Regions from separate parts of the Bradyrhizobium sp. 187 genome, predicted to be linked through region 2. Evidence: predicted binding sites of a transcription regulator. Region 2 holds the regulator's gene; each other region holds the start of a gene.
What was found. The regulator PhoB, encoded in region 2, activates phosphate uptake and scavenging genes when phosphate is short. The targets are predictions, from matches to a motif close to TGTCATNNANCTGTCAT.
Positions count from the first base shown of each region.

Region 1: IVB19_RS15970 (RNA degradosome polyphosphate kinase) is a predicted target of PhoB. The motif match lies at 7,899-7,915, and genes of this name have one in related genera.
Region 3: ugpB (sn-glycerol-3-phosphate ABC transporter substrate-binding protein UgpB) is a predicted target of PhoB. The motif match lies at 1,318-1,334, and genes of this name have one in related genera.

Region 1 is NZ_CP064693.1:3,366,262-3,376,132, forward strand. Features, by position in the region: gene IVB19_RS15935 (ABC-F family ATP-binding cassette domain-containing protein) at 1-817, opposite strand, end outside; gene IVB19_RS15940 (hypothetical protein) at 889-1,062, opposite strand; gene IVB19_RS15945 (hypothetical protein) at 1,280-1,534, opposite strand; gene IVB19_RS15950 (glutathione S-transferase family protein) at 1,870-2,496, shown strand; gene ndk (nucleoside-diphosphate kinase) at 2,752-3,174, shown strand; gene IVB19_RS15960 (TerC family protein) at 3,219-4,079, shown strand; gene ppx (exopolyphosphatase) at 4,115-5,617, opposite strand; gene IVB19_RS15970 (RNA degradosome polyphosphate kinase) at 5,633-7,825, opposite strand; gene IVB19_RS15975 (P-loop NTPase family protein) at 7,954-8,631, opposite strand; gene IVB19_RS15980 (CDP-alcohol phosphatidyltransferase family protein) at 8,724-9,266, opposite strand; gene purM (phosphoribosylformylglycinamidine cyclo-ligase) at 9,422-9,871, shown strand, end outside.
Region 2 is NZ_CP064693.1:7,230,825-7,240,695, forward strand. Features, by position in the region: gene IVB19_RS34835 (OpgC domain-containing protein) at 1-838, opposite strand, end outside; gene apaG (Co2+/Mg2+ efflux facilitator ApaG/CorD) at 1,043-1,435, shown strand; gene IVB19_RS34845 (Hsp33 family molecular chaperone) at 1,497-2,516, opposite strand; gene argF (ornithine carbamoyltransferase) at 2,679-3,614, opposite strand; gene IVB19_RS34855 (aspartate aminotransferase family protein) at 3,614-4,816, opposite strand; gene IVB19_RS34860 (GcrA family cell cycle regulator) at 5,272-5,784, shown strand; gene phoB (phosphate regulon transcriptional regulator PhoB) at 6,023-6,730, opposite strand; gene phoU (phosphate signaling complex protein PhoU) at 6,753-7,469, opposite strand; gene pstB (phosphate ABC transporter ATP-binding protein PstB) at 7,480-8,301, opposite strand; gene pstA (phosphate ABC transporter permease PstA) at 8,298-9,143, opposite strand; gene pstC (phosphate ABC transporter permease subunit PstC) at 9,148-9,871, opposite strand, start outside.
Region 3 is NZ_CP064693.1:7,623,234-7,633,104, reverse strand. Features, by position in the region: gene ugpB (sn-glycerol-3-phosphate ABC transporter substrate-binding protein UgpB) at 1-1,263, opposite strand, end outside; gene IVB19_RS36610 (CaiB/BaiF CoA transferase family protein) at 1,484-2,701, opposite strand; gene IVB19_RS36605 (organic hydroperoxide resistance protein) at 2,878-3,303, opposite strand; gene IVB19_RS36600 (MarR family winged helix-turn-helix transcriptional regulator) at 3,459-3,920, shown strand; gene IVB19_RS36595 (GIY-YIG nuclease family protein) at 3,937-4,179, opposite strand; tRNA gene IVB19_RS36590 (tRNA-Ala) at 4,315-4,390, opposite strand; gene IVB19_RS36585 (TIGR02300 family protein) at 4,457-4,867, opposite strand; gene aroA (3-phosphoshikimate 1-carboxyvinyltransferase) at 4,980-6,377, shown strand; gene cmk ((d)CMP kinase) at 6,374-7,012, shown strand; gene rpsA (30S ribosomal protein S1) at 7,280-8,986, shown strand; gene sppA (signal peptide peptidase SppA) at 9,251-9,871, shown strand, end outside.

The DNA.
Region 1 (9,871 bases), 3.9 Mb from region 2:
CCTGGCGGGCTTTCGAGGCCTTGGCCTTGAAACGGTCGACGAAGGCTTGCAGGCGGGCGCGTTCGGCTTCCTGGCGCTTGACCGCTTTGGCATCGAGCATCTCGCGCATGGCGCGCTGCTCCTCGAAGGAGGAGTAGGTGCCCTTGTAAAGGGTGAGCTTGCTGCGATCCAGATGCAGGATCTGGTCGACCGAGCTTTCCAGCAGATCGCGATCATGGCTGATCACGATAACGGTGCGCGGATAATGCGCGAGGTGATCCTCGAGCCACAGCGTGCCTTCGAGGTCGAGATAGTTGGTGGGCTCGTCGAGCAGCAACAGGTCGGGAGCCGCAAACAGCGTTGCGGCGAGCGCAACGCGCATGCGCCAGCCGCCGGAGAATTCGGCGCAGGGGCGGAGCTGGTCGGCGGCGGAGAAGCCGAGACCGGAAAGGATGGCTGCGGCGCGGCTCGGCGCCGAATGCGCGTCGATGTCGACCAGCCGGGTCTGGATCTCGGCGATCTGGTGCGGGTCGGTCGCGCTCTCGGCCTCGGTGAGCAGTGCGTCGCGTTCCAGGTCGGCCTTGAGCACGACCGAGATCAGGCTCTCGGGGCCGTTCGGCGCTTCCTGCGCCAGGCTGCCGACGCGCCAGCGGGGCGGCAGGCTCACCGTGCCGTGCTCGGCGGCGAGCTCGCCGCGGATCACCTTGAACAGGGTCGATTTGCCGGTGCCGTTGCGACCGACCATGCCCACGCGGGATCCGGGCGTGATCTGCACGGAACTCTGGTCAATCAGAAGGCGTCCGGCGAGGCGGATGGAGAGGTCGGTGATGGAGAGCATGCGGCCTTGTCACCGCACCCGCGATCAAACGCAACCCGTTTTTCTGTGTTTGCAAGCCGGTGCTTGTCAACTCAGTGCGAATCGCGCTCGCGCTGCTTCAGCTCATTGAGGAGTTGCTCGAGGTGCGTCGGCAGCCTGGCTTCGGGCCGCAGGCTCTGCTGGAGCCGTTCGCCCACCGCATCGCGGATCGAGCGGCTGGTGCGCCGGTCGATTTGCTCGCTATCGTCGGCGAAAAGGCTAACCATCGCAGAGTTCCGTGTTCTCAAAGAAGCGACACAGTACCAAGTCCTTGGCCCCCAAATGGTTTCGCCACTCGCGGCGATTGCGCGGCATTCTAGCAAAAATTGTGTGAAGCCGCGCAATATCCTCTCCGAATACAAAGCCCCGGCGCCGGGGGACGCCGGGGCTTCGCCTGGAAGGTACCTTGGGGGCTCAGGTATCTTTGGAAAGGTGCTGTCGGGCTCAGAAGCAGCGGTTGATCATCCGCCAGCGGGGTCCCCAGGGGGTCGGGACCAGCCGGCGCACATAGCAGCCGCCATAGCCGTAGGAGACGGGAGCATAGAAGCGCGGTCCACCCCAGCCGTGGCCGTTGTGCCAGCCACCGCCGCCGTGCCAGCCGCCGCCGCCACCATGCCAGTGCGCGGAGGCGGAGGTCGGCGCCAGCGCGGCACCAAGCGCAACCGCGGCGACGGCGGCGAGGGAAAGTTTCCTCAACATGGTGATCTCCTCAAATCTGTTGGCGCGGGGCTATCGCGTCGATGGAAAGGCCGCCGAAACGGTCTGCCTCTGAAAGAGGCTTTGGTTTCGATGGACCCGAGGTTATCCGAGCGAGGCTGAACCAAACCCTGACGTGGCCTTCAGAATGGGTTCATCTGGGTGAAATCATTGTAATCCACGTTGGACTTCCAACCCTGAAAGGGGGACCCACCACGCGTCCGCAATGGATGGGAAGGAGACCACGCTGAAGCTAAGCTTCGCGTCTGCCTTGAGTGCTACGGTCATATAGAGTCTGCCATGGTCGATCCTCAGTCACACCAGGAAGGGGCCTTCGCGTGATCACCGTTTGGGGCGGACAGACCTCGCGATCGATCCGGGTCGTATGGGTGCTGGAGGAGATGGGCCTTCCCTACCGCGTGCGGCAGGTGGACATGCTGGCCGCCAAGCAGGACCCCGAGTTCCTGGCGGTCAACCCCGCTGACTACATCCCCGCGATCCAGGACGGCGACGTCGTCATGGTCGAGTCGATCGCGATCATGGAGTACCTGATGGCCCGCTACGGGCCGACGCCGCTGGCGCCCGCGCCGCAGGATCCCACGTTCCCCGCCTACCAGCAATTTCTGCATCTGGGCGAAGCCGGTCTCGCGACCCTGATGATGCCCGTCGTCGTCAGCCGCTTCATCGCGCCCGACGCCGAACGGGAGAACTGGGGCGCGACCTGGTGCCTGCAGTCGTTCCAGAAGCGGCTAAAGCTTGTCAGCCAACGGCTTGCCGACTCGTCCTACCTTGCCGGCGAGGCTTTCACAGCAGCCGACATCTCGGTGACCTACGCCCTGAACCTGGGCCAACGGAACTGCGGGATCACCCTCGGCGACGCCGAACAGGCCTATTTCGCCCGCACCACCGGCCGCGACGCCTACAAGCGTGCCATGGAGCGTTCGCACGAAGGGGTGAACACCTGATTCCCGTTTCGTCCGCGAATCGAGACACGAGAGGTCAGCACTCAACGTCATGGGGTCGAAAGCGGCCCTAAGCCCGACGCCGACCTTCGGACGCCCAGATCGCCGCCATCTACAAGTATCGGTTCAGGTGAACACTCGCCCTCGGCCTGCGGCGAAGCCCCCGCGAGCCCGTTTGGGCGGTCGCTTGCCGTATCGCGAAGGCGCCGATATAAGCCCGGCAACTCCGAACCACTGTTTCTCTTCAAGGACAACATCATGGCCATCGAACGCACCTTCTCGATCATCAAGCCCGACGCCACCGCGCGCAATCTCACCGGTGCGGTTAACGCCGTGATCGAGAAGGCGGGCCTGCGCATCGTCGCGCAGAAGCGTATCCGCATGACCAAGGAACAGGCCGAGACCTTCTATGCGGTCCACAAGGCGCGCCCCTTCTTCGGTGAGCTCGTGGAGTTCATGACGTCGGGCCCCGTGGTCGTCCAGGTGCTGGAAGGCGAGGGTGCCGTCGCCAAGTATCGCGACGTGATGGGCGCGACCGATCCGTCCAAGGCGGCTGACGGCACCATCCGCAAGCTCTACGCAAAGTCGATCGGCGAGAACTCCGCGCACGGCTCGGATGCGCCGGAGACCGCCGCGATCGAGATCGCGCAGTTCTTCTCGGGCAACGAGATCGTCGGCTGATCCGTCAGCCGATAAGGTAACGAGACGCGGCGAAAGGACGTAGTGTGAACTGGCTCTGGCAGATCTTCGATCCCGCTACGATCGGGGCATTCTTCACCCAGTTCCGCGTTGAGATGGCCGAACCGACCTTTTGGGTCGCGGTCGGCAAGATCATCTGGATCAACATCCTCTTGTCCGGCGACAATGCGCTGGTGATCGCGCTTGCCTGTCGCGGCCTCAAGCCGCGGCATCGGCTGTGGGGCATGATCCTCGGTGCGGGCGCCGCGGTGCTGCTGCGGATCATCTTCACGGGCATCGTCGCGAGCCTGATGGAGTTGCCGTACCTCAAGCTGGTGGGCGGCCTCGCGCTGATCGTGATTGCGGCCAAGCTGCTGGTGCCGGAGCAAGAGGACGAGGACGGCGTCGAGTCGGCGTCGCATCTGTGGCAGGCCGTGCAGATCGTCGTCGTTGCCGACATCGTCATGAGCCTGGACAACGTCATTGCGGTGGCCGCGGCCGCCAATGGCAGCGTGCCCTTGCTGGTGCTCGGTCTTGCCATCAGCGTGCCCTTGATCGTCGCCGGCGCGGCGCTGATCATGGCGCTGCTCGCAAAGCTGCCGGTTCTGGTGTGGGCCGGCGCGGCGCTGCTCGGCTGGATCGCGGGCGAAGTGATCGCGACCGATCCCGGCATCGCGCCGAGGCTGCATGCGCTGTTCGACGGTCCGTTCGGCGCTTCGCTCGACAACATGCTCGGCGCCTTGCGCATCCCGCCGCAATTCGCCCATGGCGGCGGAGGCGGCGACTATCTCTGCGCAGCTCTCGGCGTCGTTGTCGTGCTGGTCGTCGGCTCCATCTGGCGCCGCCGCAGCATGAGCGCGGCCGCGCTCGAGTCCTCCGAACGCCACGTCAAGGCCTCGGCGGAGTAGATCTATCTTTTGAGCATGATCTCTTGGGAAAAGCGCTAGCGTCGGACGATCGAGCCGGCGCGGTTGATCAGGCGGGCGAGCGCGCGGAAGCGGCTGCCGACTCGATCCGCGACGAGATCGCCGAGGCGGTGCTCGAACACCAGCAACAGCTTGCGGCCCATGCTGCGGAAATGCGTCGCGGGCAAGACGCCCGGACGCGCCGCCGAGATCAGATGTGCGACGCGGAAGGCCGCGCCCAGCAGGCGGGCGCGTTCGAGCTGCGCCGGCGTCAGCAGCTCCTGCATGGCGACCGGCGGCTGGTTCTCCTCGCTGAGGCCCGCATAGCGATAGAACACGGACAACCCGACGAAGGCGCGCTCGGTGTGGGTGATCGCGCCGAAATTACCGTTGACGACGAGGCTCAGCGTCTGCTCGCCGCGATGGTCGGGATGCACGCGCCACCCGATGTCGGACAGCAGGCACGCGGCGTGGCGCAGGCGGCGGTCTTCTTCGGTCTCGCGCAGCTTCACCACGCGCGCGAGGCGGTCGGTCCAGGCGATCAGCTCGCGGGCGTGCTTTGCCGAACGCGACAGCAGCTGGTTCAGCTCCTCGGCCGCGCAGATCAGTCCGTCCTTGTTGCGCTCGGACTCCGGCAGCTTCTCGTGCAGCAGGCCCTCGCGCACGCCGAAGGTCGAGAACACGATGGTCTTCGGCTTCGCCACCCGGATGATGTGCTCGAGCACCAGCGCCGCATAGGTGAGGAGCGGACGCCGGGCATCGGCGACGATCTCGATGTCGGCGAGCATGCCGGCGGCCGCAAGCCGGCGGAGACGACGCGAGAAATCGAGCGCCTCGGCCGCCGAAATCGAATAGCCGTGCATCACCTGCAGCGGATAGCCGCTCTGGATGATGTGGATGCGCGCAAGCGCGCGCCAGGTGCCGCCGACCGCGTAGAAGCTGCGGCTGCTCCCCGCCTTGAGCTGCGGCACCCCATCGAGCGCTTCGCGCACGATGCGGTCGGCGCGTTTCAGGGATTTATGCGCGAGGTCCTGCAGCGCGAGGCCGCCGAGCGGCAGCGTCACGCCGCTGCGCACGGTGTTTTTGCGCACGTCGATCAGTTCGAGCGAGCCGCCGCCGAGGTCGCCGACGATGCCGTCAGGATGATGGATGCCGGAGATCACGCCAAGCGCCGACAGCCGCGCCTCGCGCGGGCCCGACAGGATCTCGATCTTCACCGCGCAGATGCGCTCGGCTTTCGCGATGAAGTCGGCGCCGTTGGAGGCATCACGGCAGGCGGCGGTCGCAATCGCAAACACCCGCCCGACCTGCATGACCCGGCACAGCGCATGGAAGCGCTTGAGCGAGGTCAGCGCCTTGTCGACGGCGTCGGGCGCAAGCAGTCCCGTGCTCTGCACTTCGCGCCCGAGGCCGCACAGCGTCTTCTCGTTGAAGATGGGAATGAGGCTCCGCGTCAGTCCCTCGTAGACGACGAGACGGACCGAGTTGGAGCCGATGTCGATGACCGCGACGCTCGAGCCGCGCTTGCGCGGCCGCTTCACGTCGACGATCCCGGATCAGGATTGATGACGTTCATTACGGCGCGTGAGGCGGCGCGGCGAGGATTCCTTGAGCGACTTACCACGGCCAGACAGACTCGGATTTGTCATGAAGTAGTTGTGGACGTTGAAAGGCTCCTCGCCCTTCGCGGTCTTCATACGCGTTGAGGACCCGTCCGGCAACAATTGCCAGCTCTGTTCATTGTCCTTGAGATTCGCGACCATGATCTGTTCGAGAACCTGCTGATGCACCGTGGGATTCTGCAGCGGACACAGCACCTCGACGCGGCGGTCGAGGTTGCGCGGCATCATGTCGGCTGAGGAGATATACACAGCCGCTTTCGCGCTCGGCAGGCCCTGGCCCATGCCGAAGCAGTAAATTCGGCCGTGTTCGAGGAATCGTCCGATGATCGACTTGACGCGGATGTTCTCCGACAAGCCGGGAATGCCGGGACGCAGGCAGCAGATACCGCGCACCACGAGTTCGACCTGCACGCCGGCCTGTGAGGCCTCGTAGAGCGCGTCGATGATGTCGGGGTCGACCAGCGCGTTCATTTTCATCCAGATCGCAGCAGGCCGGCCGTGCCGCGCATGCGCGGTCTCGCCCTGGATGTGCTCGATGATGCGCTTGCGCAAGGTCAGCGGAGACACCGCCATCTTTTCCAGATCGCTCGGCGCAGCGTAGCCGGTGATGAAGTTGAACACGCGCGCGGCGTCGCGGCCGATGGTCGGCTCCGAGGTGAAGTAGGAGAGGTCGGTGTAGATGCGCGCGGTCACCGGGTGGTAATTGCCGGTGCCGGTGTGGACGTAGGTCGTGAGGCTGCCGCCCTCGCGCCGCACCACCATCGAGAGTTTCGCGTGGGTCTTCAGTTCGAGGAAGCCGTAGACGACCTGCACGCCGGCGCGTTCGAGGTCGCGCGCCCAGCGGATGTTGGCCTCCTCGTCGAAGCGGGCCTTCAGCTCGATCAGCGCGGTGACGGATTTGCCGGCTTCGGCGGCTTCCACGAGCGCGCGCACGATCGGCGAGTTGCTGGAGGTGCGGTAGAGCGTCTGCTTGATGGCGACGACGTCGGGGTCGCGCGTCGCCTGCTGGAGAAACTGCACCACGACGTCGAAGGATTCGTAGGGGTGATGGACGACGAGGTCCTTCTGCCGGATCGCAGCGAAGATGTCGCCGCCTTGCTCGCGCACGCGCTCGGGATGGCGCGGCACGTAAGGGGTGAATTCGAGATCGGGCCGGTCAAGGCGGGTGAGCTGCGAGAGCTCGTTCATGGCGAGCACGCCATCGACCAGGAACACCTCGTCGTCGGCGGTCGACAGCGCGTGCTGCACGAAACTGCGCAGCTGCTCCGGCATCTTGGCGTCGATCTCGAGTCGGATCACCGAACCGCGGCGGCGGCGCTTCAGCGCGGTCTCGAACAGGCGGACGAGATCCTCGGCCTCTTCCTCGATTTCGAGTTCGGAGTCGCGGAGGACGCGGAAGGCGCCCTGGCCGTGAAGATTGTAGCCGGGGAACAGGCGGTTGATGAACAGCGCGGTGGCCTGCTCCAGCGAGATCAGCCGGACGACCTTGCCGTCAGCCGGCAGACGGATGAAGCGGTCGATCTTGCCGGGCATGCGGATCAGCGCGTTCATCTGCTTGCCGTCGGCGGCGCGCGTGAGCTGGAGCGCGATGGTGAAGCCGAGGCTCGGAATGAACGGGAAGGGGTGGGCCGGGTCGATCGCGAGCGGCGTCAGCAGCGGGAACACGTTGCTGAGGAAGTAGTCCTCGACCCAGGTTCGTTCCGCCTTGGTGACCTCCTTGCCCTCGACCAGCACGATACCCTCGTCGGCGAGCGTGCCGCGCAGGTCGCGCCAGATTGCCTGCTGGTCGGAGGCAAGCTGCGAGACGGTCCGGTTGATGAGCGCGAGCTGCTCGGACGGGGTCAGACCGTCGGGGCTGCGCTCAGCAATACCCTCGCGCACCTGGGCCTTGATGCCGGCGACGCGGACCATGAAGAACTCGTCGAGGTTATTCGCTGAAATCGACAGGAATCGCACCCTCTCCAGCATGGGGTGGCTGGGATTGACCGATTCCTCCAGGACGCGGCGGTTGAAGTGCAGCCAGGAAAGCTCGCGATTGATGAACCGCTCGGGGCTCGATGCGATCGCCGGCGGGCCTTCGGCTTCCGGGGCTTTTTCTTTAACTTCAACAGCTTGCGCAGAATCCATCAGAAGTCGGTCCATCCAGTTCGCCCCAATTTGCGACTTACGCGCAAAACCCGCGGGAGCATGTGTTAGAGCGATGACGTTTCGATGACATTGATGTTCCGCCGCCCGGCCGCGTCAACCCGCCTTGGTCAGACATCCCGGAGCAGCTCGGCCGCCAGGGCCCGGGTGACGGGGCGGCCGAGGCGCAAGGCCTCGCTGTCCAGCAGGTCCACAGCCCGTCGGGCGGCGGCCGAGGACCGCTCCAGGCGAGTGGCGAGGTAGCTGACCACGCTCTCGTCCACCGCGAGCTGGCGGTCGGCGCAGAACTTGACGATCAGGCCGCGGAAGAGCTGGTCGTCGGGCGGCAGCAGCGAGACAACGGGGACGGCGCGGAGCCGCGAGCGCAGGTCGGCGAGCTCGATCTCGAGAGACGCGGGCACCTCGCGTCCGGTGAAGAGGACGTAGGCGCCGTCCTCGCGGGCCAGATTCATCAGATGGAACAGGGCGCGCTCGTCGAATTCCCTGGCTTTGGGATCCTCGACCACCAGCGCGCCGGTGGCGAGCGCAGCCGGGACGGCCTCGGCGGTCAGCCCATTGGCCGTGGTCGAGCGGGCGCCTGAAGCCTCGGCCCAGATCGCGGCGAGATGGCTCTTGCCGCTTCCTTCCGGGCCGGCCAGCCACATGATTCGGTTCGGCCATTCCGGCCAGGCGTCGATGAGGGCAAGACCGGCGGCGTTGACGGGGCCTTCGAGGAAATTGTCCCGGCTCAGGCTCTCCGCATGCGGAAGCGAAAACGCCAACTGTCGGGGATGAACGCGGCTTGGCACGCTTGCTTTGCTCCGTGCCGGCGTGCCGGCTTCGTTTGACGAGATGCGACCTAATCGAGCGGGAGTTGGCCTTTTACGGGGCCGCTCCCAACTCACTTGGCCTCGATCGTGCTCATGTGCCGCAACCATTCGACAAGATAGAGCGACACGGAGGAGAGCGTGAAGACCGTGACGAGGCCCATCAGGATTATATCATAAGGACCGGGTTTGAAGCCGAAGGCGAGGGCGGCCAGCACCAGCGCCGCGAACGCCACTTGGGCCACAGTGTTGAGCTTGGATACCTTTGAGGGCTTCATCTCCACAGGTCGGTCGAACAGCCACGATATGATCACGGCGGCGACGATCATGATGTCGCGCGAGACCACCAGGATGACGATCCAGCGCGGAATCGCGCCCCAGATGCCGAGCGCCATGTAGATCGAGACCAGCAGCGCCTTGTCGGCGAGCGGGTCGAGCAAGGCGCCGAGCTCGCTCGTCATGTTGAAGCGCTTGGCAAGGAAGCCGTCGACCGCGTCGCTGATACCGGCGATCAGGAATACGGCGAACGCCACCTCCATTTGGCTCGACACGATGGCCCAGACGATGATCGGGACCAGCATGATGCGGCCCAAAGTAATGATGTTCGGTATACTCACACGGCGCTTCCCGGCACCCGGCCTGACCTCGAATTCGGCCCTTTGGAGGCTGAACCGGTTGATATCTCTACATAGTATACGGCGGCGCGCCATGCGAGCCATTGCGCGTCCCCGGAATTCGACGTAACCAGCCGCAAACCCACTGGAAATCGGGCATGACCGACCGCAAAAACGGCCTCACTTACGCCGATTCAGGCGTCGATATCGATGCGGGCAACCGCTTGGTCGACCTGATCAAGCCGATGGTGCGCGCCACCGCACGGCCCGGCGCCGACGCCGAAATCGGCGGATTCGGCGGCCTGTTCGATCTCAAGGCGGCCGGTTTCAAGGATCCCATCCTGGTGGCCGCGACCGATGGCGTCGGCACCAAGGTCAAGATCGCGATCGAGACCGGCCTGCATGGCGGGATCGGCATCGACCTCGTCGCCATGAGTGTCAACGACCTCGTGGTGCAGGGCGCCGAGCCGCTGTTCTTCCTCGACTATTTTGCCTGCGGGAAGCTCGATCCGGAGGCGACCGCGTCGATCGTCGCCGGTGTCGCCGAAGGCTGCCGCGAATCCGGCTGCGCCCTGATCGGTGGCGAGACGGCCGAGATGCCCGGCCTC
Region 2 (9,871 bases):
GCGTCACGTAGAATGCCGCAACCAGATAGGCGATCGCGATCCACATCGTCACCCGCGAAGCCAGAATGTGCGACATGCGTCGCGCACCCCCGAGCGCGCACCATGCCCCGAACACGAACAGCAATTGCCAGGCGAAGGGATTGAAGGCCCAGAAGCCGTTCGGATAGGCCGACAGATAGAGGTCGTATTCCCAGGTCACCGCGTAGAGCGCGACCGAGAGGCCGAGCGTCACGTCGGGGCGCCACTTCATCAGCCACAGGATCAAGGGCAGCGCCAGCATCAGCACGATGTAGAGCGGCAGCACGTCCATGTTGACCGGACGGAAGCGCAGCAGCAGCGCCTGCACGATCGTGACGTCGGGCTGCTTGAGGAAATCCATGATGCCCATCTCTTCGGTGTAGAGCGGGTTCTCGAACCTGGTCGCGACGTAGGAGATTTCGGCAAGGAAGATCGTGAACAGGAAGACGTGGGCGACATAGATCTGCCAGACGCGCCGCAGGATGCGCGCGGTGGCGACGACGATGCCGGACTCCAGCATCGCCCGACCGTAGACGAAGGCGGCGGTATAGCCGGAGATGAAGATGAAGATCTCGGTGGCGTCGCTGAAGCCGTAATTGCGGATCGTGAACCAGGTCAGAAGGCTCGGCGGCAAATGGTCGATGAAGATCAGCCACAGCGCAAGGCCGCGGAATAGGTCCAGCCGGAGCTCGCGCTCGCCGATGGCTGGCAGCGAAATGGCCGGCGCGGCCGCGCGCCGCTTCGCTCCCGCGGACTTGACCTCCACAGGTTTAGCGGTTCCCGCGATCGTCGATCCCGTCACTTGGTCGGCAATGGTCATCGGGGGCCTAAAAACCCTTCCGCAAATCGCGACGTGGCAAGGAGTGTACCGGTCCGGCCGTCATCTCGCAAAGCGACCGGATCACAAGCAAGTACATTTGCAAGCCCATTTGGACGTGTACTTCCCTGCGAATTCTGGCGGGACGATGTCGCCAAGGCGTCTCCGGCGTTTGGTTCCCGGGCGGTTTTCGGTATGATGGCAATCATGTACCGCGCCGTGACCCGCCAGATCGAAGTGACCGTCGAGCCGAACTTTGTTCCGGAGCAGTCGTCGGCTGACCGCTCCCGTTATTTCTGGGCCTATACCGTCGTCATCACCAATTCCGGCGACGAGACCGTGCAGCTCAAGACGCGGCACTGGATCATCACCGACGCCACGGGCCGGCAGCAGGAGGTGAAGGGCGAGGGCGTCGTCGGCGAGCAGCCGACGCTCGCGCCCGGCGAACGCTTCGAATACACCTCCGGCGTCCCGCTCACGACCGCCTCGGGCTTCATGACCGGCCGCTACCAGATGGTCAGCGCGACTGGCGAGCGCTTCGAAATTGACGTGCCGACGTTCTCGCTGGACAGCCCGGACAACAAGCGGGTGTTGAACTAGGGCAGGAGATGGTGGGCGCGCTCCGCTTTGGCCGACCCTATCGCACCTGCAGGCTAACGCCTTACGCGTCTTCCACGCCTGCTTCATCCGGCGTGAACTCGTACACCGAGCTGCAGAACTCGCAGGTCACGACGACCTTGTCGTCCTTGACCATCGCGGCACGGTCGTCAGACGAAAAGCTCTTTAGCATCGATGCCACCGCATCGCGCGAGCAGGAGCATTGCGCCTTCAAGGGCAGCGGATTGAACACGCGCACGCCGCGCTCGTGGAACAGGCGGTAGAGCAGCCGCTCCCCGGACAGCTCCGGATCGATCAGCTCAACGTCTTCGACGGTCTCGATCAGCGAGCGTGCCTCGACCCAGGCATCGTCTTCAGCGACGGCGTGCACTTCGACGCCTTCGGGCGCATCGCCGGGATGCAGATCGGCCTGCCGCGCACGCTCGGGCGCCTTCGGCAGGAACTGCATCAGCATGCCGCCAGCACGCCAGCGATGCTTGCCGCCGTCGTTCGAACGCCATTCCTCGCCGACAGCGAGACGCACGCGTGTCGGGATCTGCTCGGAGCGCAGGAAATATTCGTGAGCGGCGTCTTCGAGGCTGCCGCCGTCGAGCGCGACCAGGCCCTGGTAGCGGCTCATGTCGGGGCCTTGGTCGATGGTCATGGCGAGATGGCCGTGGCCCAGCAGCGCGCCGGAATGCGTGCCAGTATCTTTGGCCTCGCCGAGCCGCGCGGCGTCGTAGCGCGCATAGGCGCGCAGGCGATCCGGCGCCTGATAGTCCACGACCAGGAACGACACCGGACCGTCGGTCTGGGCCTGGAGAATGAAGCGGCCCTCGAACTTCAGCGAGGAGCCAAGCAGCGTGGTCAGCACGATGGCCTCGCCGAGCAGCTTGCCGACCGGCGCGGGATAATCGTGCTTGGTCAGGATTTCGTCGAGCGCCGGACCAAGCCGCACCAGCCGACCGCGCACATCGAGCGCGTCGACCTCGTAAGGCAGCACGGCGTCATCGATCGGAACCGCGGATGGCGCGCGAACCGGGCCTTCAGGCCCGGTTTTCATATCAGGGGATTGGGAAACCATGGCGCTTTATCTGGGGTCGGAAGGCGGAATTGGAAGGGGTGAGGGCTGCATCCAGAATGCAGCACGGATCGTACGCAAGCACGGCAAATTCGGTGTCGTCCTGGCGAAGGCCAGGACGACGATGAAGACCTACTTCGCCGGCACGGCGGATACCGGCCCGGATTACTTCACCGCGTCGAAGCACCAGGCCAGAATGCCCTTTTGCGCGTGCAGGCGGTTTTCGGCCTCGTCGAACACGACGGATTGTGGACCGTCGATCACCTCGTCGGTGACCTCCTCGCCGCGATGGGCGGGCAGGCAGTGCATGAATAGCGCATCCGGCTTGGCAAGCGACATCAGCTGCGCATTGACCTGATAGGGCTTGAGCACGTTGTGGCGGTGCTTGCCTTCCTTGTCGCCCATCGACACCCAGGTGTCGGTCACGACACAATCGGCGCCGCGCACGGCGGCTTCGGCATCCGTGCCGAGCATGATCGGCGCGCCGGTCGCCTTGATGAAGTCGCGCATCGCCTTTTTCGGCGCGAGTTCCGGAGGCGTCGCGACATTGAGCTGGAACTTGAAGCGCTCGGCGGCGTGCGCCCAGGAGGCGAGCACGTTGTTGTCGTCGCCGGTCCAGGCCACGGTCTTGCCCTCGATCGGGCCGCGATGTTCCTCGTAGGTCATGAGGTCCGCCATCACCTGGCAGGGATGCGAGCGGCGCGTCAGGCCGTTGATGACGGGCACGGTGGCGTTCGCTGCAAGCTCCAGCAGGGCATCGTGATTGAGGATGCGGATCATGATGGCGTCGACATAGCGCGACAGCACGCGCGCGGTGTCGGCGATGGTCTCGCCGCGGCCGAGCTGCATTTCGGCGCCGGTGAGCATGATGGGCTCGCCGCCGAGCTGGCGCATGGCGACGTCGAAAGACACCCGCGTCCGCGTCGAGGGGCGCTCGAAGATCATCGCCAGGGTCTTGCCTTCGAGCGGCCTGACCGGCTGATGCGCCTTCTGCTTCGCCTTCATCGCGGAGGACGCAGCGAGCATGCGCTTGAGCTCCGACAGCGGCAGCTCGTTGATATCGAGGAAGTGCTTCGGTGTTTTATCGGGCGACTTGCTCATCAGCTTGCCGCCCGCTTGTTGCCGGACAACGCGGTGCAGGCGCGCTCGAGCCGCCCGACGCTGTCCTCGATCTCGGCTTCGGTGACGATCAAAGGCGGCAGGAAACGCACGACATTGTCGCCGGCACCGACGGTGAGCAGCTTTTGGTCGCGCAAGGCTGCAACGAGATCGCCGGAGGGCACCACGGCCTTGATGCCGATCAGGAGGCCCTCGCCGCGCACTTCGCTGACGACATCGCCGTGACGGTCGATCACGGAGGCGAGCTTCTGCTTGAGCAGCAGCGACATCCTCTGCACGTGGTCGAAGAAGCCGGGCTTGAGCATGACGTCGAGCACGGCGTTCGCAGCCGCGATCGCGAGCGGATTGCCCCCGAAGGTCGAGCCGTGCGAGCCCGGCGTCATGCCGGACGCCGCTTCGGCGGTCGCAAGGCAGGCGCCGATCGGGAAGCCGCCGCCGAGCGCCTTGGCCAGCGACATCACGTCGGGTTCGACGCCAAGGCGGCGGTACGCGAACAGATCGCCGGTGCGGCCCATGCCGGTCTGCACCTCGTCGAAGGCGAGCAACAGACCCTTCTCGTCGCAGAGCTGGCGCAACGCCCTCAGGAAGGCGGGCGTTGCCGAACGCACACCGCCCTCGCCCTGGATCGGCTCGATCAGGATGCCGGCGGTCTGCGGACCGATTGCCTTTTTCACGGCATCGAGATCGCCATGCGCAACCTGGTCGAAGCCCTCCATCGGAGGGCCGAAACCTTCGAGATATTTTGCCGATCCCGTTGCGGCCAGCGTCGCCAGCGTGCGGCCATGGAAGGCGCCTTCGAAGGTGATCATGCGATAGCGGTCGGGATGACCCTTTGCGGCGTGATAACGGCGCACGACCTTGATCACGCATTCCAGCGCTTCGGCGCCGGAATTGCAGAAGAACACGAAATCCGCGAAACTTTCATTGCACAGGCGCGCGGCGAGCTTTTCGCCGTCCGGGCTCTGGAACAGATTCGACATGTGCCAGAGCTTGGTGGCCTGCTCCTGCAACGCCGCGACCAGCGCCGGATGGGCATGGCCGAGCGCATTCACCGCCACCCCGGAGGTGAAATCGAGATAGCGCTCGCCATTGGTCGCGATCAGCCAGCAGCCTTCGCCACGCTCGAAACCAAGGTCGGACCTGGCGAAAACGGGGAGCAAATGCGGCGCTGCGCTGTTAGTCATGATGGTCACTTGAATGTTGCGGACGGAGTGAGCGTGCATTGCGCAACGCACCATCGACCGGCCCGGAAAACGAAACGTGCCGCCTCTTGAGGGCGGCACGTGCGACTATCTTAGGCCTGGTGAAACGGGTGTCAATGCCGCCCGGAAAGCCTCGCGAAACGCTGAATCCGTAGTCTTGCGGTGCCGATTTTGCGGGATTTGGCCACGGAACATGTGGAAGCGAGTCGGCGGACTCTTGCGCGGGAGTCACGCCATATTGTAGCGTTTGGATTGTCAGATACGACATCTCGTGCAGTGGTTCTGATCTTTAAGTCCTTATGTACCGGCGTAAACGTTCGGGCGTTCAAGACGCGCCCGGCGAGCCTTAAGGGATTCTGGCGGCACGGGTTTTTGAAGGCTTAGGCATTCGCTGCGAGGCCCCAGGATGGCTGGCGCGCAGCGAGGGAAAGGGTGCAATGACGGTTTTGACCTGGTCCGATGATCGCGTCGAGCAGCTGAAAAAGCTCTGGGAGGCCGGACTTTCGGCCAGCCAGATCGCGGCGGAGCTCGGCAATGTGACCCGCAATGCCGTGATCGGCAAAGTGCACAGGCTCGGCCTTTCGGGCCGCGCCAAGAGCCCATCATCGGCAGCGCCGCGGCCGCGCAAGGCGCGCCCCGCGCAGCACATGATGCGGGTGAGCCGCCCGATCTCGCGCGGCAACACCGCGCTGGCGCAGGCCTTCGAGGTCGAGGCTGAGCCGGATCCGGTCACCTACGACAACGTGGTGCCGATGAGCCAGCGGCTGTCGCTGCTGGAATTGAACGAGGCGACCTGCCACTGGCCGGTCGGCGATCCCTCGAGCCCGGACTTCTTCTTCTGCGGTGGAAGGGCGCTGTCCGGACTGCCCTATTGCGCCCAGCACTCGCGCGTTGCGTACCAGCCCGCGTCGGATCGGCGCCGCGCACCGGTAAAGCCGGGTCCCCGTTAGTCGTCACGCGAAGACAGTTCAACAATTTCAGTGTCGTCCCGGCCTAGTGCGCAATTGCGCACGGGGGGCCGGGACCCATACTCCGAGCACGCAATAATCGTGCGGAAGGGGTCACTCCGAGTCTTCGCCAAACCACGTTCGGTGGTTATGGGTCCCGGATCAGCGCTCGCTTCGCTCGCTTGTCCGGGACGACGGCTGAGAATGCAGGGACAGCTCGCCAACAAACAAGCCTGCAACCCTACACCTGCTCCGCCTTCGCGAAGCGATCATCCAGCGCGTAGCCGGCGCCGCGGACGGTGCGGATCGGGTCCTGCTCGCGGCCGAGATTGAGCAGCTTGCGCAGGCGGCCGATATGCACGTCGACGGTGCGCTCGTCGATATAGATGTCGCGGCCCCAGACGCTGTCGAGCAGCTGCTCGCGCGAGAACACCCGTCCCGGATGCTCCAGGAAGAACTCCAGCAGGCGATATTCGGTCGGACCGAGATCGATCGGCCGGCCCGAGCGCGCCACGCGGCGCTTGTCACGGTCGAGCTCGATGTCGCCAAAAGCAAGGACGGTGGCGAGGCGCTCCGGGCTCGCGCGCCGCAGCAGGCCTTTCACGCGCGCCAGCAGCTCCGGCACCGAGAACGGCTTGACGATGTAATCGTCGGCGCCGGTCGCAAGACCCCGCACCCGCTCGCTCTCCTCGCCGCGCGCGGTGAGCATGATGATCGGGAGCTGCTTGGTCTCGGGACGGGTGCGAAGCCGCCGGCACAATTCGATGCCTGACAGGCCCGGCAGCATCCAGTCGAGCACGATCAGATCGGGGATGTGCTCCTTGAGGCGGGTGTCGGCGTCGTCGCCGCGCATCACCGTCTCGACGTCATAGCCGTCGCCTTCGAGGTTGTAGCGGAGAAGCTCGGTCAGGGCTTCCTCGTCCTCAACCACCATAATGCGTGCGCCCATCGGGTCGTCGCTCCTTAAGTCTTCAGGTGTTCGGTACCGTGTTGGCAAAGGTCGTCATGTCGCCCTTCGGCCGCTTGTCGGTGATCGCCTGGCCCTCGATCATGTAGAACACGGTCTCGGCGATATTGGTGGCGTGGTCGCCGATCCGCTCGATGTTCTTGGCGCAGAACATCAGATGGATGCAGAACGAGATATTGCGCGGATCCTCCATCATGTAGGTGAGGAGTTCGCGGAACAGCGAGGTGCAGATGGCGTCGACTTCCTCGTCGCCCTTCCACACCGCCATCGCCGCCGGCAAATCATGCGCGGCATAGGCGTCCAGCACCGACTTGACCTGCTGCTGCACGAGGTCGGTCATGTGCTCGAGGCCGCGGAACAGCTTGAGCGGATGGAAGTCCGTCTCCAGCGCCGCGACGCGCTTGCCCATGTTCTTGGCGAGGTCGCCGATGCGCTCGAGATCGGTCGCGACGCGCATGGCGCCGACGATCTCGCGCAGATCGACCGCCATCGGCTGGCGGCGGGCGATGGTGAGCACCGCACGCTCCTCGATGCGCTTCTGCAGCGCGTCGAGCTCGGTGTCGATGGCGACGACGCGCTGGCCGAGCGGGACGTCGCGGCGGATCAGCGCGTCGACGGACTCGACGATCATGCGCTCGGCGATGCCGCCCATCTCGGCGACCAGGCGAGTGAGTTCCTGGAGGTCGGTGTCGAAAGCCTTTGCGGTATGTTCAGAACCCATGTCGCGTCTCCTAGCCGAACCGGCCGGTGATGTAATCCTGCGTGCGCCGATCTGACGGCGACGTGAAGATCTTGCTGGTGTCGTCGAACTCTATCAGCTCGCCGAGATACATGAAGGCGGTCTTGTCGGAGACGCGCGCCGCCTGTTGCATGTTGTGGGTGACGATAGCGATCGTGTAATCCTCGGACAGCTCCTGGATCAGCTCCTCGACCTTGGCGGTCGAGATCGGGTCGAGCGCCGAACAGGGTTCGTCGAACAGGATCACCTCGGGCCGCACCGCGACGGTGCGGGCGATGCAGAGGCGCTGCTGCTGGCCGCCGGAGAGCGACAGGCCGGAGGCGTTGAGCTTGTCCTTGACCTCGTTCCACAGCGCGCCGCCGCGCAGCGCCTTCTCGACGCGGCCGTCCATCTCGGACTTCGAGATCTTCTCATAGAGACGGATGCCGAACGCGATGTTCTCGTAGATCGTCATCGGGAACGGCGTCGGCTTCTGGAACACCATGCCGACGCGGGCGCGCAGCAAATTGAGGTCCAGCCTGGGGTCGAGAATGTTGGTCTGATCGAGCATGAGCTGACCGGTGGCGCGCTGGCCGGGATAGAGGTCGTACATCCGGTTGAAGATGCGCAGCAGGGTCGACTTGCCGCAGCCCGACGGACCGATGAACGCCGTAACGCGGTTGGCGCCGAGCGTCAGGTTGATGTTCTTCAGCGCATGGTGCTCGCCGTAATAGAAGTCCAGGTTACGCACGGTCACCTTGGGGGGCGCCTCGGGCAGCACCGCCGCGTGCGGCAGTCCACCGGACGCGCTCATCGACACGGAAAGATCACTCATTTTGCGGTCCTCTCGGCGCCAAGGATGCGCGCGAAAATATTAAGGGCAAGAACGGTCAGGGTGATGAGCAGCGCCCCGCTCCAGGCCAACTGCTTCCAATAGGCATAGGGGCTCTGCACGAAGTTGTTGATGGTCACAGGCAGGTTCGCCATCGTCTTGTTCAGGCCGAGGCTGAAGAACTGGTTCGATAGCGCGGTGAACAGCAGCGGCGCGGTTTCACCGGCGACGCGAGCGGTCGCGAGCAGCACGCCGGTGATGAGACCCGATCGGGCAGCACGATAAGCGATCCGCTTGATCACCAGCGAACGCGGCAGGCCGAGCGCCGAGGCCGCCTCGCGCAACGCGTTCGGCACCAGCAGCAGCATGTCCTCGGTCGTGCGCAGCACCACCGGGATCACGATGACCGCGAGGGCGAGCGAGCCTGCGATCGCCGAGAAGCCGCGCATCGGCACCACCACGGCGCCGTAGATGAACAGGCCGATGATGATCGAGGGCGCCGAGAGCAGGATGTCGTTGATGAAGCGGATCACCGAGGTCAGCCGGTCATTGCGGCCGTATTCGGCGAGATAGGTGCCGGCGAACATACCGAGCGGCGCGCCGATGCCGACGCCGATCACGGTCATGATCAGCGAGCCGACGATGGCGTTGAGCAGACCGCCCTCGTTCGATCCCGGTGGCGGCGTGTTCTCGGTGAACAGCTGGACATTGAGTCCCGCCAGCCCGTTGTAGAGCAGCGTGATCAGGATCAGCGCGAGCCAGGTGACGCCGAAGGCGGTTGCGGCGATGCAGAGCCCGCGGACGACGATGTCCTTGCGGCGTCGGCGTGAATAGATCGGATTCATGGCGCTAATTCCCCGCCTTCTTTTCCAGCCGCATCAGCATCAGCCGCGCCGCTGCGAGCACGAAGAAGGTCAGAACGAACAGCAGGAGGCCGAGCAGGATCAGGCCGGATTGGTGCAGGCCGTCGCTCTCGGCGAACTCGGATGCGATCGCCGCCGAGATCGTGGTGCCCGGCGCAAAGATCGATGACGAGATCCGGAACGAGTTGCCGATGATGAAGGTCACCGCCATGGTCTCGCCGAGCGCGCGGCCCAGCGCCAGCATGATGCCGCCGATGACGCCGACCCGGGTGTAGGGGATCACCACGCTGCGGACGACTTCCCATGTGGTGCAGCCGACGCCGTAGGCGGCTTCCTTCAGGACCGGAGGCACCGTCTTGAACACGTCGACCGAGATCGAGGTGATGAAGGGCAGCACCATGATGGCAAGGATCAGCGCGGCATTGAACAGGCTGAGATAGGACGGGGGACCTGCGAAGATCGCGCCCAGCACGGGAACGCCGTCGAAGATCTTGATCATGAAGGGCTGGAACGTGTTGGCCAGGAACGGACCCAACACGAAGAAGCCCCACATGCCGTAGATGATCGAGGGAATACCGGCGAGCAGCTCGATTGCCATGCCGATCGGGCGGCGCAGCCATTGCGGGCAGAGCTCGGTGAGGAAGATCGCAATGCCGAGACCCACGGGAATGGCGATCAGCATCGCGATGAAGGAGGTGACGAGCGTGCCG
Region 3 (9,871 bases), 390 kb from region 2:
GGCGGCATCGAGCGCCTGCTTGGCGCTCTTCTTGCCGGCCAGCGCTTGCTCAATCTCTTCCGACCAGACGTCACGCAGCTGCACCATGTTGCCGAGGCGCAGACCGCGCGAATTCTCGGTCGGCTCCTTGTTGGTCAGCTCGAGCAGCGGGGTCTCGAGATAGGGCTGATCCTTGTAGAAGCCTTCTTCCTTCGCCTTGGCGTAGGCCGCCTTGGTGATCGGCAGGTAGCCGGAGGCCTTGTGGATGTAGACCTGGCGATCGGTGTCGGAGAGGAAGGTCAGGAATTTCGCGACGCCCTTGTATTCCTCGGCCGACTTGCCGCCCATCACCCACAGCGAAGCGCCGCCGATGATCGAGTTCTGCGGTGCGCCCTTGACGTCGGGATAATACGGCATCGGCACGGCGGTGAAGTTGAACTTGGCCTGCGCCTTGACGTTGCCGAAGAAGGCCGACGAGGTCAGGTAGATCGGGCACTCGCCCGAAGTGAAGCGGCCTTCGCCGGTGTTGGTGCGGCCGGCGTAGTCATAGGTCTTGGTCTTCTGCAGCTCGACCAGGGTTTCGAGATGCTTGACCTGAAGCGGTCCGTTGAACTCGAGCACGGTGTCGAAGCCGTCGAGGCCGTTGGCCTTGCTGGCGAGCGGCACGTTGTGCCACGCCGAGAGCTGCTCGAGATTGACCCACGTGATCCAGGAGCCCGAGAAGCCGCAGGTGTCATGACCGGCAGCCTTCAGCTTCTTGGCGGCCTCGAACGTTTCGGGCCAGGTCTTCGGGATCTCTACGTTCGCCTTCTTCAGCTCGTCGAGGTTCACCCACATCACGGTCGAGGACGAGTTGAAAGGGAAGGACAGCATCTCGCCCTTCGACGTCGAATAATAACCGGTGATGGCGGGCAGGTAGATCTTGGGGTCGAACTTCTCGCCGGCGTCGGCCATCAGCTTGTAGACGGGCTTCACGGCGCCGGTCGCGGCCATCATGGTCGCGGTGCCGACTTCGAACACCTGCATGATGTGCGGGGCGTTGCCGGCGCGGAACGCCGCGATGCCGGCGTTCATCGTATCGGGATAGTTGCCCTTGTAGGTCGGGATCACCTTGTAGTCGCTCTGCGACGCGTTGAAGTCGGTGGCGAGCTTGACGATGACGTCGTTGTTGGCGCCGGTCATCGCGTGCCACCACTGGATTTCGGTCACGGCCAAGGCCGGCGAGGCCGATAGTCCAACCGTGAGTGCAATAGCGGCAGCCGCTCCAAAATGTCGAAGAGCCATCAAGTAAACCTCCCTTGGGCCGTCAAAAATGATCGCTTGCGCTAGCAGCGCCATATGACGTTCACATGACTGTGTAAGCGGCCGAAACGAAAGCGGCAAGCGCTGGAAAAGGGAAGCCGTCAAATAGGCGAATGCCGCGCGCGCAGCGTCCTCCGTTCGCGGTGCACAGAGCGCCCGCACCGCACTGCGGCATTGCCGTGGGATGTGGAAGGCGAGGGCGCTAGCGCTTGCGCTCGGGGCCGCAGACAGTGCCCTGCTCGACCATCGCGTCGATCTCGGACCTGGAGTAGCCGAATTCGCCCAGGACCTCGGCGGCGTGCTCGCTGAATTTCGGCGGCAGGCGCCGCAGGCTCGGCTTGCTGCGGTCGAGCCGGATCGGCGACGCCACGCCCTTGTACCAATCCTTCTCGATAATATCGCCGCGCGCGATCGTGTGCGGGTTGGTCAATGCCTGGTCGATCTTCTGCACGGGGCCGGCGGGCAGGCCCGCGGCGAGCAGGCGATTGCACAGCGGCTCGGCCTCGTGCTGGCTGAACACGGCGGCAAGCTCGGCCCGCAGCGCCTCGCGATTGCCGATGCGATCCTTGTTGCGCGCAAAGCGCGGATCGGTGCCGAGCTCGGGCTTGCCGATCTCCTTGGCGAGCTTGCGGAAGGTGCCGTCATTGCCGACGCCGATGAAGATGTCGTCGGTCTTGGTCGGGAAGATCGCATAGGGCACGAGGTTGGGATGCTCGTTGCCGGTGAGCGACGGCGGCTTGCCATGCATGAAATAATTCGCGGTGTGCGGATGCATGATGGCGAGACCGGTCTCGTACAGCGTGGTCTCCAGGAACTGGCCCTGGCCCGAGCGCTGCCGCTCCGACAGCGCCATCAAGATGCCGATCGCCGCATAGAGGCCGGTGCCGATGTCGACCAGCGGCACGCCGATCCGCATCGGTCCGCTCTCGGGCGAGCCGGTCGCCGCGATCATGCCGGTCATGGCCTGGATGATGGCGTCATAGCCGGGATTGCCGCCGCGCGGGCCGTCGGCGCCGAAGCCGCAGATCCGGCAATGCACGAGGCGCGGAAATTTCTCGCGTAACACCTCGTTGCCGATGCCCCATTTCTCCAGCGTGCCCGGCTTGAAGTTCTCGATCAGGACGTCGGCGCTCTCCAGCATCTTGAGCAGCACGGTCCGGCCGCCCTCGGAGGCGAGGTCGAGGCCGATCGAGCGCTTGTTGCGGTTGATGCCGATGAAATAGGCCGCGTCTTCCTCGTGGAAGGGAGGGCCCCAGTCGCGTACCTCGTCGCCTGCGGGCGGCTCGACCTTGATCACGTCGGCGCCATGGTCGGCGAGGATCTGGGTGCAATAGGGGCCGCCGAGCACGCGCGTCAGATCGATGACGCGCAGGCCGCTCATTGCACCCATGGCAGCTCCAGAACTGGCGGCTTCAGTCATGCCTTCGCGTCCCCTGTGTCGGTATTGATCACAGGCCTAACGAGGTTCGTCCGAGCCGGCAATGGCTTCGCGCGTAGGGCGTCATGCAGGCCGCTCGCCGCAATCCCGCGGGATGGCAAATCAAGGGAGGCGGCCGGCCCGAGGGGTATCTCGGGCCAGCCGCTTCAGCTAACCGATCAGACGACCGTCAGACGGACGTCGACATTGCCGCGCGTCGCGTTGGAATACGGGCACACCTGGTGCGCCTTCTCGACCAGCGCCTCGGCTTCCGCGCGGGCGAGGCCCGGCAGCGAGACGGCAAGGTCGATGTCGAGACCGAAGCCGCCGGCCGCGCGCGGGCCGATGCCGACGGTCGAGGTCACGGAGGCGTCGGCCGGAACCTTGGGGCCGCCCTGCGAGGACACGAACTTCATCGCGCCGATGAAGCAGGCGGCATAGCCCGCAGCAAACAGCTGCTCGGGATTGTTGCCGGCGCCGCCTCCGCCGCCGAGCTCCTTCGGCGTGGTGAGCTTGACGTCGAGCGCGCCGTCGAGGGTCGCGGCATGGCCGTCGCGGCCGCCGGTGGCCTTTGCGCTGGTCTTGTAGAGGACGTTCACTGACATTTTTGTCTCCCTGTGTTTTCGGGGTGGGGGCGCCATCTTTATCGCAGGCAATTAGATTGCGCGCAATTGAAATTATAGCGTCTCACATTTAATTGTTCGCAATTGAATGTAGCGACGGCCGGCCCCAGAATGGAGCAAGTCCTGTGAGATTCTCGATGCCCCGGAAACATTCGGCAGCGGACGCGCCGCTGCGCCTCGACAACCAGATCTGCTTCGCGGTCTATTCCGCCGCGCATGCGTTCAACCGCGTCTACAAGCCGCTGCTGGACCGGCTCGGCCTGACCTATCCGCAATATCTGGTGATGCTGGTGCTGTGGGAGCGCGACGACGTGCCGGTCAAGAGCATCGGCGAAAAGCTGCACCTGGATTCGGGCACGCTGACACCGCTGCTCAAGCGGCTCGAGGCGGCCCACCTCGTCAAGCGCACGCGCTCGAGCGAGGACGAGCGTCAGGTGCTGATCGCGTTGACGCCGCAGGGCCAGGCCTTGAAGGACAAGGCGCGGGCCGTGCCGCAATCGATTCTGGCGGCATCGGACTGCTCGGTCTCGGAGCTTGTCGCGATGAAGGACGAGATTGTGGCGTTGCGCGATCGGTTGAATGCGGTGATCGGGGAGTAGGGTTAGAGGTGCGCTCTTAGGACAGCCGCTTCTTTGTGAAGGCTCGGCCGGAGTGAGACTTCAGGTAGGCTTCAAAAGCGAGCGCTTTGTGCTTGTCAGGGAAGGCGCAGTACCAGATCAGCTTCCAAGGCTTGAACTTGGCAGTGTGGGTGGATTTGCCAGCATTGTGCTCTGGAAACCGGCGCTTCAGATCTTCCGTAGCCCCAACGTATTCCTGCTCGGGAAATTCGATGCTGCGGAGGATGTAGACGTACCACATTGACGATTATCGCCCGGGCAGCCGCTGCGTGGGAGTCTCACCAGTCCGTCTTCGCCCTTCGGGCTTCGCCGGACACCACGCTTCGCCCTTCGAGCTCCGCGCGGCTGCGCCACGCGTAGCCCGAAGGGCGAAGCGTGGTGGAGCCAGGCGGGATCGAACCGCCGACCTCTTGCATGCCATGCAAGCGCTCTCCCAGCTGAGCTATGGCCCCTTAACCGTCCGACGCGCCTTGGGCGACGCGTCGGGAAAGACCCAGAACCACAGTTCTGGAATTATCTCAAGTCTCTTCGTCACCGCCGACATCACCAATGATGTCGGTGACGTCCTCATCGCCTTCTTCGTCGTCGGCGATAAAGGTCGAATCATCGTCGTCATCGTCCTCGATAGTTTCATCGACTTCGATGTCGTCCTCGGATTCGGGCACGACGGCCTTGACCTTGCCGGTGTTCTCCTCGGCATCGGCCTCCTCGAGCGAGACCTCCTCGACCTCCGCCGGCTCTGGCGTGGCGTCGGCGGCAGCGGCTGCGTGACGGGCTTCGGCACCGCGGGGTGCGCGAGCCGGCGCGATGGGCGCGATCGGCACGACTTCACCGGTATAGGGCGAGATCACCGGATTCTTGTTGAGGTCATAGAACTTTTTGCCCGTGGTCGGGCAAATACGTTTAGTTCCGAGTTCGGACTTGGCCACGGCAGAGGAATCCTGGAAATGTCTGAAAAGCGGTGCTTCACTTGGCTAGTTGGCGGCCCGCTGTCAATAGCGCATTGCGGGAGAACGACATGCCCGTGACGGCGGGGAGACCATGTGGTACCTGCCCCGCGAGTCCCACAGGGACGTTTCGGGCCTACCCAAGGACACAAACTTGACCGATTCCGACAAGCCGACGCCGCTCCAGTCGCGCGCCAGCGGTCCCCTGACCGGGAAAGTAAGGGTGCCCGGAGACAAGTCGATCTCCCACCGTGCCCTCATCCTCGGCGCGCTCGCGGTCGGAGAGACGCGGATTTCGGGCCTCCTGGAGGGCGAGGACGTCCTTAACACCGCCAAATCCATGCAGGCGCTCGGCGCCGGGGTCGAGCGTACCGGAGATTTCGCCTGGAAGGTGAACGGCGTGGGTGTCGCAGGCTTCGCGGAGCCCAAAGCGCCGCTGGATTTCGGCAACTCCGGCACCGGCTGCCGGCTCGTCATGGGCGCCGTCGCCGGCTGTCCGATCTCCGCGGTTTTCGACGGCGATGCCTCACTGCGCAGCCGGCCCATGCGCCGGATCCTGGATCCCCTGGAAAAGATGGGCGCGAAGGTCGTCTCCGGCGGCGCGGGCGGCCGTCTGCCGCTGACCGTCCAGGGTGCGCGCGATCCGCTGCCGATCACCTACAAGACGCCTGTGGCCTCGGCCCAGATCAAATCCGCCGTGCTGCTCGCGGGCCTGGCCGCGCCGGGCGCCACGACCGTCATCGAGACCGAGGCCAGTCGCGACCACACCGAACTGATGCTCAAGCATTTCGGCGCCGAGATCACCTCAGTGCAAGAAGGTCAGCACGGCCGCCGTATCACGCTCGTGGGGCAGCCGGAGCTGCATGGCGCCAATGTCGTCGTGCCCGCCGATCCCTCGTCGGCGGCGTTCCCTATCGTTGCTGCGCTGATCGTCGAAGGCTCCGAAATCGTCCTGTCCGACGTCATGACCAATCCGCTGCGCACCGGTCTTTTCACCACGCTGCGCGAAATGGGTGCCTCGATCGAGGAAAGCGAAGTTCGTGGCGACGCTGGCGAGCCGATGGCAAAGCTGCGGGTACGCGCCTCGAAATTGCGCGGTGTCGAGGTGCCGCCGGAGCGTGCACCGTCGATGATCGACGAATATCTGGTGCTGGCGGTGGCGGCCGCCTTTGCCGAGGGCACGACCATCATGCGCGGCCTCCAGGAGCTGCGCGTGAAGGAATCCGACCGTTTGGAGGCCACCGCCGCCATGCTCCGCGTCAACGGTGTCAAGGTCGAGGTCTGCGGCGACGATTTGATCGTCGAAGGCCGCGGCCACGTTCCCGGCGGCGGCGTGGTGGCCACCCACATGGATCATCGCATCGCGATGTCCGCGCTGGTGATGGGCTGCGCCTCCGATCAGCCGGTAACCGTCGATGACACCGCCTTCATCGCCACCAGTTTTCCGGATTTCATCCCGATGATGCGTTCGCTTGGGGCCGATTTTTCATGATCATTGCCATCGACGGGCCCGCGGCGTCGGGCAAGGGCACCCTCGGCAAGCGCCTTGCCCACCATTACGGCTACCGTCACCTTGATACCGGCGTAATCTATCGCGCGGTGGCCTATTCCCTGATGCAGTCCGGTCATGATCTCCGGGACGAGGCGGCGGCGGTCGCTGCGGCGCTGGAACTCGATCCCGAAAAGTTCGGCAATCCCGCCCTGAAGACCCAGAAGGCCGGCGAGGGCGCCTCGATCGTCTCGGCGATCCCCAAGGTGCGCGAGGCCCTCATCAACTTTCAGCGGCAATTCGCCGCCGATCCGCCCGGCGCCGTGCTCGATGGGCGCGATATTGGAACCGTGATCTGCCCCCATGCCGACGTGAAGATCTTCGTCGTCGCCGACCCCAAGGTCCGTGCCCGCCGCCGGACCATGGAGGCCAAGGCGCGGGGCGAGGAGGCGGACGAGGCGGCCGTGCTCGCCGATATCATCCAGCGCGACGAGCGCGACAAGAACCGGGCGATCGCCCCCCTGAAGCCGGCTCCGGATGCTTACTTGCTAGATAACTCCCAACTGGATATAGAAGGCGGCGTCCGGGCCGCCATCGACATTATCGAGGCCGTCCGAGCGGGCCGGTCGCGGGGTTAAGCCGCTGCCGTCATTGGAGGAAGCGCCCGCTCCCGCTCTTTGAGGTCGATACTCTCGGTCCCTGCTCGGGGCCGACGCGATCCAGGTTCCGGACAAAAGATTTCCACGTATCGAACGCGCGGGCCTCAGCCGGCCCGCTTCCGCTGTTCCGCCCTCCAGGTCGGAGCAGCGAGCGGTCGCTCGAAGGTTCTGCGGACCTTCCGACACTGCGCGTACGGTGCGCCCAAGAACCCAACGGCCGGCATGACATCCGCAACTGGAGAACAAATGGCTTCGACTTCTGCTGATACCTATAGCCCGTCGCGCGACGATTTCGCCGCGATGCTCGACGAGTCCTTCGCAGGCGGCAACCTGCAGGAAAGCTCAGTCATCAAGGGCAAGGTTGTTGCAATCGAAAAGGACATGGCCGTCATCGACGTCGGCCTGAAGACGGAGGGCCGCGTTGCCCTGCGCGAATTTTCCGGCCCCGGCCGTGACAGCGAGCTCAAGGTCGGCGACGAGGTGGAAGTGTTCCTCGATCGGATCGAGAACGCCCTCGGCGAAGCCGTGCTGTCGCGTGACAAGGCGCGCCGCGAAGAGAGCTGGGGCAAGCTCGAGAAGGCCTTCCAGAACAACGAGAAGGTCAACGGCGTCATCTTCAACCAGGTCAAGGGCGGCTTCACCGTCGACCTCGACGGTGCCGTGGCCTTCCTGCCGCGTTCGCAGGTCGACATCCGTCCGATCCGCGACGTTGCGCCGCTGATGAACAACTCGCAGCCGTTCCAGATCCTCAAGATGGACCGCCGCCGCGGCAACATCGTCGTGTCCCGCCGCACGGTTCTCGAAGAGACCCGCGCCGAGCAGCGTCAGGAGCTGGTGCAGAACCTCGAAGAGGGTCAGGTCATCGACGGCGTGGTCAAGAACATCACCGATTACGGTGCGTTCGTTGATCTCGGCGGCATCGACGGTCTGCTGCACGTCACCGACATCGCGTGGCGCCGCGTCAACCACCCGACCGAGGTGCTCTCGATCGGCCAGACCGTGAAGGTCAAGATCATCAAGATCAACCACGAGACGCACCGCATCTCGCTGGGCATGAAGCAGCTGTTGGACGATCCGTGGCAGGGCATCGAAGCCAAGTACCCGCTGGGTGCCCGCTTCACCGGTCGCGTCACCAACATCACCGACTACGGCGCGTTCGTCGAGCTCGAGCCGGGCATCGAAGGCCTGATCCACGTCTCCGAGATGTCGTGGACCAAGAAGAACATGCACCCCGGCAAGATCGTTTCGACCTCGCAGGAAGTCGAAGTGCAGGTGCTGGAAGTCGATTCCGTCAAGCGCCGCATCTCGCTCGGCCTCAAGCAGACCATGCGCAACCCGTGGGAGGTCTTCGTCGAAGGTCACCCGACCGGTTCGACGGTCGAGGGCGAGGTCAAGAACAAGACCGAATTCGGTTTGTTCCTGGGCCTCGAGGGCGACGTCGACGGCATGGTCCATCTCTCCGACCTCGACTGGAAGCAGCCGGGCGAGCAGGTGATCGACAACTACAAGAAGGGCGACATGGTGAAGGCCGTGGTGCTCGATGTGGACGTCGAGAAGGAGCGCATTTCTCTTGGAATCAAACAGCTTGAAGGCGACCCCTTCGCCGAGCCGGGCGATGTCAAGAAGGGCGCGGTCGTGACCTGCGAAGTGATCGAAGTGAAGGAGAGCGGCATCGAGGTGAAGATCACCGGTACCGACTTCACCACGTTCGTGAAGCGCTCGGAGCTCGCTCGTGACCGCAACGATCAGCGCGCCGAACGCTTCGCCGTCGGCGAGAAGGTCGATGCCCGCGTGATCCAGTTCGACAAGAAGGCCCGCAAGGTCCAGGTGTCGATCAAGGCGCTCGAAGTCGCCGAAGAGAAGGAAGCCATCGCGCAGTACGGCTCTTCCGATTCGGGAGCAACGCTCGGCGACATCCTCGGCACCGCGCTCAAGAACCGCGACACCAAGTAAGCGAAACGCAGGTTTCACTGCATCAAAGCCCCGGCGCGAGCCGGGGCTTTTTTGTAGTGAGGTCGTCGCCCGGATGGGGCGAAGTGAAATCCGGGAAAGCCTCTCCGTGAGGCGAGAACCCCGGATTACGCTTGCGCTCCATCCGGGCTACGCGGCAGCCGGCCTTGTTTTCTTCTAATTGCGCCGCAATTGATGTATCCAGATAAGCCAATGGCGACGCTGCGACGGCACAACGCGCCTGGCCTTTCATTTGGAGATATTGAGATGTCACTCGATTCGGACATCATCGTCGATCGCCGCAGGATCCGCCGCAAGCTGACGTTCTGGCGCGTATTGGCCGCGCTGATCGCGATCGCGGCGATCGCAGGCTTCGCGCTGGTCGCGACGCCTGGTGCGCGCGGCACGTTCGCGTCCGCCGGCTCGATCGCGCGGGTCCAGATCGAGGGCCTGATCCGCAGCGATTCCGATCGCACCCAGGCGCTCGAGCGGCTGGAGAATTCGCAGGCCGCCGCCGTCATCGTTCACATCAATTCGCCGGGCGGCACCACCGCCGGCTCCGAGCAGCTCTATGATTCGCTTGTACGGTTGAAGGCAAAGAAGCCGCTCGTTGTCGTCGTCGAAGGCCTCGCCGCCTCCGGCGGCTACATCACCGCGATCGCCAGCGATCACATCATCGCCCAGCAGAGCTCGCTGGTCGGCTCGATCGGCGTGCTGTTCCAGTTTCCGAACGTCTCGGAGCTGTTGAAGACCGTCGGCGTCAAGGTCGAGGAGGTAAAGTCCACGCCGCTGAAGGCCGCGCCCAACGGTTTCGAGCCAACCAGCCCTGAGGCACGGGCGGCGCTCGATGCGTTGGTGAAGGATTCCTATGCCTGGTTCAAGGGATTG